DNA from 2 places in the Alteromonas nitratireducens genome. Region 2 is predicted to be linked to the other one. Evidence: predicted binding sites of a transcription regulator. Region 2 holds the regulator's gene; the other holds the start of a gene.

Region 1 (3,430 bases), on a different contig from region 2:
CTCGCGGTATTAACCGACGGTGACAGCGTTAGTATTGACACGCCAAAAGGCGGCAAGGCGATACTGGTTGCCGGTGAACCCATTGGCGAGCCAGTGGTACAGTACGGGCCGTTTGTGATGAATACGGAGGCCGAAATTCATCAGGCCCTGCATGATTACCAGACCGGCAGACTGGCGTAGGCAAAAAGGGTGACATGTCACCCTTTTTTTATGTCAGTAATGCAATCATCCAGGCGTGGGTCAGTACAACGACGGTCGTCAGTCCCATGCGCAGTGTCATGTAGCTCATGATGTCGCTTTTAGGCAGTGCCAGCATGTACTTGTCGTAAAACAGGATGGCAAGGTAGCTGATTGACAGGATACCTAAAACCAGTGGCGTGCCACTGAACACCAGACAAAGCCAGCCGGTGATGGTCGGCAGCATGGCCACCACCATCTGATGATTAAAGCGTTTGTGGCTGATTGCATCCCACCAGTGGATCCCACCGAAAAATGAAAGCAGAACCGCAGAATACTGTGTGAAATACCGTGCTGCCTGCGGCAGTGGCAGGGTGTCTGTTACGATGGCCAGCGGCATACATAAAAAGGGCAGTAATCCTGCCAGGCCAAGAAATACAGCAGAGTAGGGCATGGACCAGTCTCCTTAAAAAAATAGCGCCACGGGGGCGCTATTTAGTATGACACAGAGCCACTGATTAGCGGTTGATTGGTGTGTATTTACGCTGGCTGTGACCGGTGTACAGCTGTCGAGGACGACCGATTTTCTGTTTTGGATCGCTCATCATTTCGTGCCAGTGTGAAATCCAGCCAACCGTACGTGACAGTGCAAAAATACACGTGAACATGTTGGTTGGAATACCAATCGCTTTCAGTACGATGCCTGAGTAGAAGTCTACATTCGGGAACAGTTTCTTCTCTGCGAAGTAGTCATCTTCCAGTGCAATGCGCTCCAGTTCCATCGCGACATCCAGCAGAGGATCGTTTACTTTCAGCTCTTTGAGCACTTCGTGACAGCTCTCACGCATTACGGTAGCGCGTGGGTCATAGTTTTTGTAAACACGGTGACCGAAGCCCATCAGACGGAACGGATCGTTCTTGTCTTTCGCACGCTCAATAAACTCTGGAATACGATCAACACTGCCGATTTCTTCCAGCATGTTCAGGCAGGCTTCGTTTGCACCACCATGGGCAGGTCCCCACAGAGACGCAACACCTGCTGCGATACACGCATATGGATTAGCGCCAGACGAGCCTGCAAGACGAACGGTTGACGTTGATGCATTCTGTTCGTGGTCAGCATGCAGGGTAAAGATACGATCCATTGCACGCTCAACAGCCGGGCTGATTTCATAATCTTCCGCCGGTACAGAGAACATCATGTTCAGGAAGTTGGCAGCATAGCTCAGGTCGTTACGCGGATAGACGAATGGCTGGCCAATATTGTACTTGTAGCACATAGCAACAAGCGTAGGCATTTTCGCAATCAGGCGATGTGCACTACGGATACGCTGCTCTTCATTACCTACGTCCAGATCGCTGTGATAAAACGACGACATTGCGCCAACGGTACCGCAAAGCATTGCCATTGGATGCGCATCGTTTCTGAAACCATGGAAGAACATATTAATCTGTTCATGCACCATTGTGTGGCGCGTGATGGTTGCTTTAAATTCTTCGTACTGTTCTTTTGTCGGTGCATCACCATGCAGCAGCATGTGACACACTTCCAGATAATCCGCATCACGTGCCAGTTCCTCGATTGGGAAACCGCGGTGAAGCAGAACACCTTTTGCGCCATCAATATAAGTGATAGCTGACTCGCAGGATCCTGTCGCCAAAAAACCGGGGTCGTAGGTGAAATAGCCGTGGCTACCGAGAGTGCGTACATCAATAACGTCCTGACCTTCGGTAGGGGATAGAACCGGAAGCTCGATTTCCTTACCGCCGACCTTAAGAATGGCTTTCTGATCTGCCATAAAATGCTCTCCTCAGAATGGTTCTGTTTGCAGCGAAATCGGATAAAAAGTATCCGACCCGTTGGGAAAAGTGGCGTAGTTGTACTTTATTCTGTACCGATAAGTCAATTTAAATGCATATAGGCGCAATAAATATTCCGGATTGAAATTGATGATATCGGGTCGCGATTTGCTCTGAAAATCAATCACTACCGGCTGTGCACTCTGGTCAATCTCTGCCGTAACGCACTGACATGCAATACAGAATGTCTTCTGAGTATGGTCGAAGATTGAACAGTGTGTGTTGCTTTTTTCAGCATACAGATTAAATGCGCGTAATCCGCTCGACTTATCATAGTTATCTACATTGACAACTGCTACTATTACGCCCGCTTTATAACGACGAACAGGACTAAATCGATCAATTTTGATCCGGTTTTTAGCGTTTTCACTATGTAATGGAGACGGTATAAGACTAAGGTCCTAATAAGGCACAAAAAATTGTAATTGTACAATGTGCTGGATATACTCAGCCGTACTTGAAAACAGGACCGTTAAGTCTGTTAACCAAGTTACAAAACATTCACAAAATGTTAACAGCTCAGGGAGCGATCACGTTAACAAATAAACACGCCGGGACATTACAGGACACTGCAAAATGACCCGGTTTTGTCCCTACGGAACAAACAGGCATAAATTGTGAAAAAGCAAAGACCAGTAAATTTAGATCTGAATACCATTAAATTTCCGCCCTCTGCTATTTCGTCAATCCTTCACCGTGTTACCGGTGTCGCAATGTTCTTCGCACTGTTATTCGTCATCTGGGCATGGGCTGTGTCCGTGTCATCCGCTGACGGGTTCGCGCATGTGAGTGCATTGATGGACGGTATCATCGGCAAGCTGATTGCGATTGGCACCGCCTCTGCGCTGACCTATCACCTGCTCGGTGGTATCCGTCACGCCATCATGGATATGGGGTATTGGGAAGAACTTGAGTCAGGCAACCTGAGCGCCAACGTTGTGATTGGTCTTTGGATTGTGCTGACAGTCGTATTGGGAGTGGCATTATGGTAACCAATCAGGCAAGTATGAAGCGTGACGGCGTTCAGGATTACGTATCGCTGCGCGCGACTGCTGCAATCATTGCAGCCTACACAATTTTTATGACGTGGTTCTTTATCTCCACGGAAACCATCACTTTTGACGTCTGGCAAGGTCTGTTTTCCGGCATTGCCATGAAAGTTTTCACTCTGGCGACCCTGGTTGCCATCATGATTCACGTTCGCATCGGCTTGTGGCAGGTTCTTACTGACTACGTAAAACTGCCGGGTCTGCGCGCACTGCTTCAGTATGTACTGAATATCATCGCGTTCGCCTATGTCGCTGTTGGACTATTCGTTCTGTGGGGAGTGTAAGATGAGTTTACCTATTCATGAGTTTGACGCAGTAGTAATTGGTGCTGGTGGCGCGGGTAT
Region 2 (3,430 bases):
CGTATGGCAGGATCTCTTCGACACCGTTTGCACCCAGGCGCACCGGGTGAGCGAAGAACGCGGCATCATCACTGCCGTCAGTCTGTACATAAGTGTACTCAACCACATTTTCACCCTGCATCGCTGCAATCAGAGACAGGCAGAAGCGCGCTGCGGCCTGACCCATAGACAGTGTTGCAGAACCGCCACCGGCTTTCGCTTCTACCACTTCGGTACCTGCGTTCTGGATACGGGTGGTCAGGCTGGCAATTTCATCATCAGAGAACGTAACACCTTCAACCTGTGACAGCAGAGGCAGAATCGTTGTACCTGAGTGTCCACCGATTACCGGAACGTGTACCGCTGACGGATCCAGATCTTTCAGCTCAGCAACGAAGGTCTCTGCACGGATAACATCAAGCGTAGTCACACCGAACAGCTTGTTTTTGTCGTAAACACCTTTCGCTTTCAGTGTTTCTGCAGCAATCGCGACGGTAGTGTTAACCGGGTTGGTGATAATACCGATACAGGCATTCGGACAATGCTCTGCACAGCCCTCAACCAGCGCTTTAACGATGCCGGCATTGGTGTTAAACAGATCAGAACGGTCCATACCCGGCTTACGAGGTACGCCCGCAGGAATCAGCACGATGTCAGCGTCTTTCAGCGCTACGCCAAGATCGTCTTTACCGTGACCGGTTACTTTTACCGCTGTAGGGATGTGGCTAAGATCAACCGCAACGCCCGGAACAACTGGCGCAACGTCATATAACGCCAGGCTTGAACCTGCTGGCATTTGTGTTTTCAACAACAAAGACAGCGCCTGACCAATACCACCGGCAGCACCTAACACGGCTACTTTCATACCATTTCTCCTATGGGATTACTCAACTAATTTCGGGTCGTCACACTAATGCAACGACGGGGAAAACTCAATCATCTGATCGTCGTAGACGACATTATACCCGACAATCTGACAATATTCAGGAACGTGAATGATTATGCATTTAAATTGAAGAAAGTTCACCTGTACGGCACAATATCCCGACATTCATCACAGTAGTAACGGCAACATGGCGAATCAAAAGCAAGAACAACTTATTAAAGCCTTTAAAGAAATTCTCAAACAGGAAAGTGCCGGCTCGCAGGGCGACATCGTGTCTGCATTAAAAAGTCAGGGTTTTGATAATATCAGCCAGTCAAAAGTCTCACGTATGCTAAGCAAATATGGCGCAGTGCGTACCCGTAATGCACGTGGCGACATGGTCTACTGCCTGCCCCCTGAACTTGGCATGCCGACGGCTAAAAGCCCGCTGAAACAACTGGTTCTGGATATTGTACACAACAATGTCATGGTGATTATTCGCACCAGCCCTGGCGCAGCACAACTGATTGCCCGACTGCTTGACTCATTAAGTCAGAAGGACGGCGTACTTGGAACCATCGCGGGCGACGACACTATTTTCATTGCACCCGCCGATGTCAGCCGCATTGAAGAAGTCAGACAGCGCGTTGAGAACTTATTCGAGAGCGTCTGAATTATTTTTTATCTTTTTCTCGCATAAAAAAACCCGCCGAAGCGGGTTTTTTTATTGCAAGGTTGTCAGCTTGCTTAGAAGCTGTATTCAACACCTACACGTACTTCCCACAGCGACGCGTCACCGCGACGTGTTTCTGGGTTAGACGTGTCAAAGTCAGCTGTATTGAATGGAACGCGCTCGGCGATACCCCAGTCGTCGTTCAGGAAGTTTGTGAAGTTGTCGAACACCACAAACGCACTTGCACGATGACCATCCATCAGGCCAGGCAGTTGCTGCGTGATACGCAGGTCAACCTTGTTCCACCACGAACCGTCTTCACCGTTACGCTCGTAACCTGGAGGCAGTACGTTGTTGCTGTCCAGATACGGGTTGAAGTTGTAGATGTCGTTCACGTCAGTGCCGTTGTCATCAGAACGCGGGTATGTGCGGCTGAATGGCTTACCAGACTGAATCATACCGAACGCACCAAAGGTGGTTGGGAATCCATCAAACAGTTCAACAGTGTACGTCAGTGACGCAGTCAGACGGTGCTCAATGTTGTAATCAGACAGAGAGGCAACCTGCTCCTGCGGGTCAAAGAACGCACGGTTCTGGTAGTTAGAGAACGCGACAGAACTGGTCATTGGCTGAATATCTTCAGCATGGTTGTAAGCATAACCTGCAATCAGGCTGATGCCGTTATCCCAGTCTTTAGACACACCGAATGACACAGTGTAAGACATCGCATCTTCGTCAGAGTTAGTCAGCACAAATGATGGCATACGAACACTGTCATAGATTGGATAACCATCTGCGTTCGTGCCAACCTGCTCTAAGTCACCACGCAGAACGATAGCCTGGTCACGTGTCTGAGACACCAACAGATCTGCCTGCACGAAGTAACCTTCTTCGGTTTCATGCGTCATGCCGAATGCAAACTTCAGTTCAGACGGAATGTCGAAGCTTGGATCCAGGTAGTTAATTTCGAAGTTAGCGCCCTGACCAGCGGCAACTGCATCATACAGTTCACCAGGGATACCATAACCGGGTCCTGCCGGTGCACCGTCTTCCACGCCTTTCCATACGATATCGTCGTCAAACAGACTGCGTGAACCGTCGGTGTAACCGAAGTTACGGCCACGCTGACCGAACTGCAGTACATTGTTGTTTGAGAAGTTGTTAGACAACCATACGTTCGGGTTACCGCCAGAGAACAGACCCAGACCACCGTGTAGCTCAGTGCTGTCGTTCAGGTAGTAGTTGAAGCCGATACGTGGCTGGATCAGACCTTCGCCGTCCAGGTTTGCAGAGTTAGAAAAACCATATTCTGCTACAAACTCTGCATTCTCAGTAGGACGATCGCTTGACGTGTACCAGTCATAACGCAGGCCCACTTTCAGTGTCAGATCATCATTGAAGTTGAACTGATCCTGGATGTATGCCGCGTGGGTTTCATAGCCCCAGTCAGCGGCGGCATCTTCAGGGTTACCAGAAGGTGCGTTGTTGTAGTAAATCGCGCCTGGCAGACCGGCTTCAAACGCTTCAATGCTGCCGAAACGAATTTCTGTTTCAGTGTGCTGTACGAATACATTGAACACGTTCAGTGCTTCACGCTCGTAACCGAACGTCAGGTCGTGACCGTTATCTGTTGCGTAGTAACCGCGCAGGATCAGGCCGTCTACGTCGTAGTTCAGGTCGTTTGCCTGACGGCTGTCGTCACCACCGATGTAAACGGTTGTTCTTTCACCCGACACTGGTTCAACCACGTTGATCTGCATTTCACCAAAAGTGATACCACCAACCTGGCCGGTGCTGTTTTCCAGAGAAAGCTGACGGTTGTCCAGCTCAAGGCGAGAAACACGCAGCTCGGTAGAGAACTTATCAGTCCAGTCAGAGTACAGAGACACAACGTGTGAATTCAGCTCAGCACC

The links. Region 2 encodes ArgR, which controls arginine synthesis, uptake and breakdown. Its sites were predicted from a motif close to ANTGAATANNTATTCANT; they were not measured.
Region 1: a site for ArgR is predicted at 2,079-2,096, ahead of AB1N33_RS01445 (citrate synthase). Genes of this name have one in related genera too.

What each region holds. Positions count from the first base shown of each region.
Region 1 covers NZ_JBFNPK010000001.1:315,596-319,025, forward strand. The annotation lists gene AB1N33_RS01435 (pirin family protein) at 1-180, shown strand, start outside; gene AB1N33_RS01440 (DUF3429 domain-containing protein) at 209-631, opposite strand; gene AB1N33_RS01445 (citrate synthase) at 696-1,976, opposite strand; gene sdhC (succinate dehydrogenase, cytochrome b556 subunit) at 2,655-3,029, shown strand; gene sdhD (succinate dehydrogenase, hydrophobic membrane anchor protein) at 3,023-3,370, shown strand; gene sdhA (succinate dehydrogenase flavoprotein subunit) at 3,372-3,430, shown strand, end outside.
Region 2 covers NZ_JBFNPK010000020.1:14,555-17,984, reverse strand. The annotation lists gene mdh (malate dehydrogenase) at 1-844, opposite strand, end outside; gene argR (transcriptional regulator ArgR) at 1,053-1,517, shown strand; gene AB1N33_RS14575 (TonB-dependent receptor) at 1,592-3,430, opposite strand, start outside.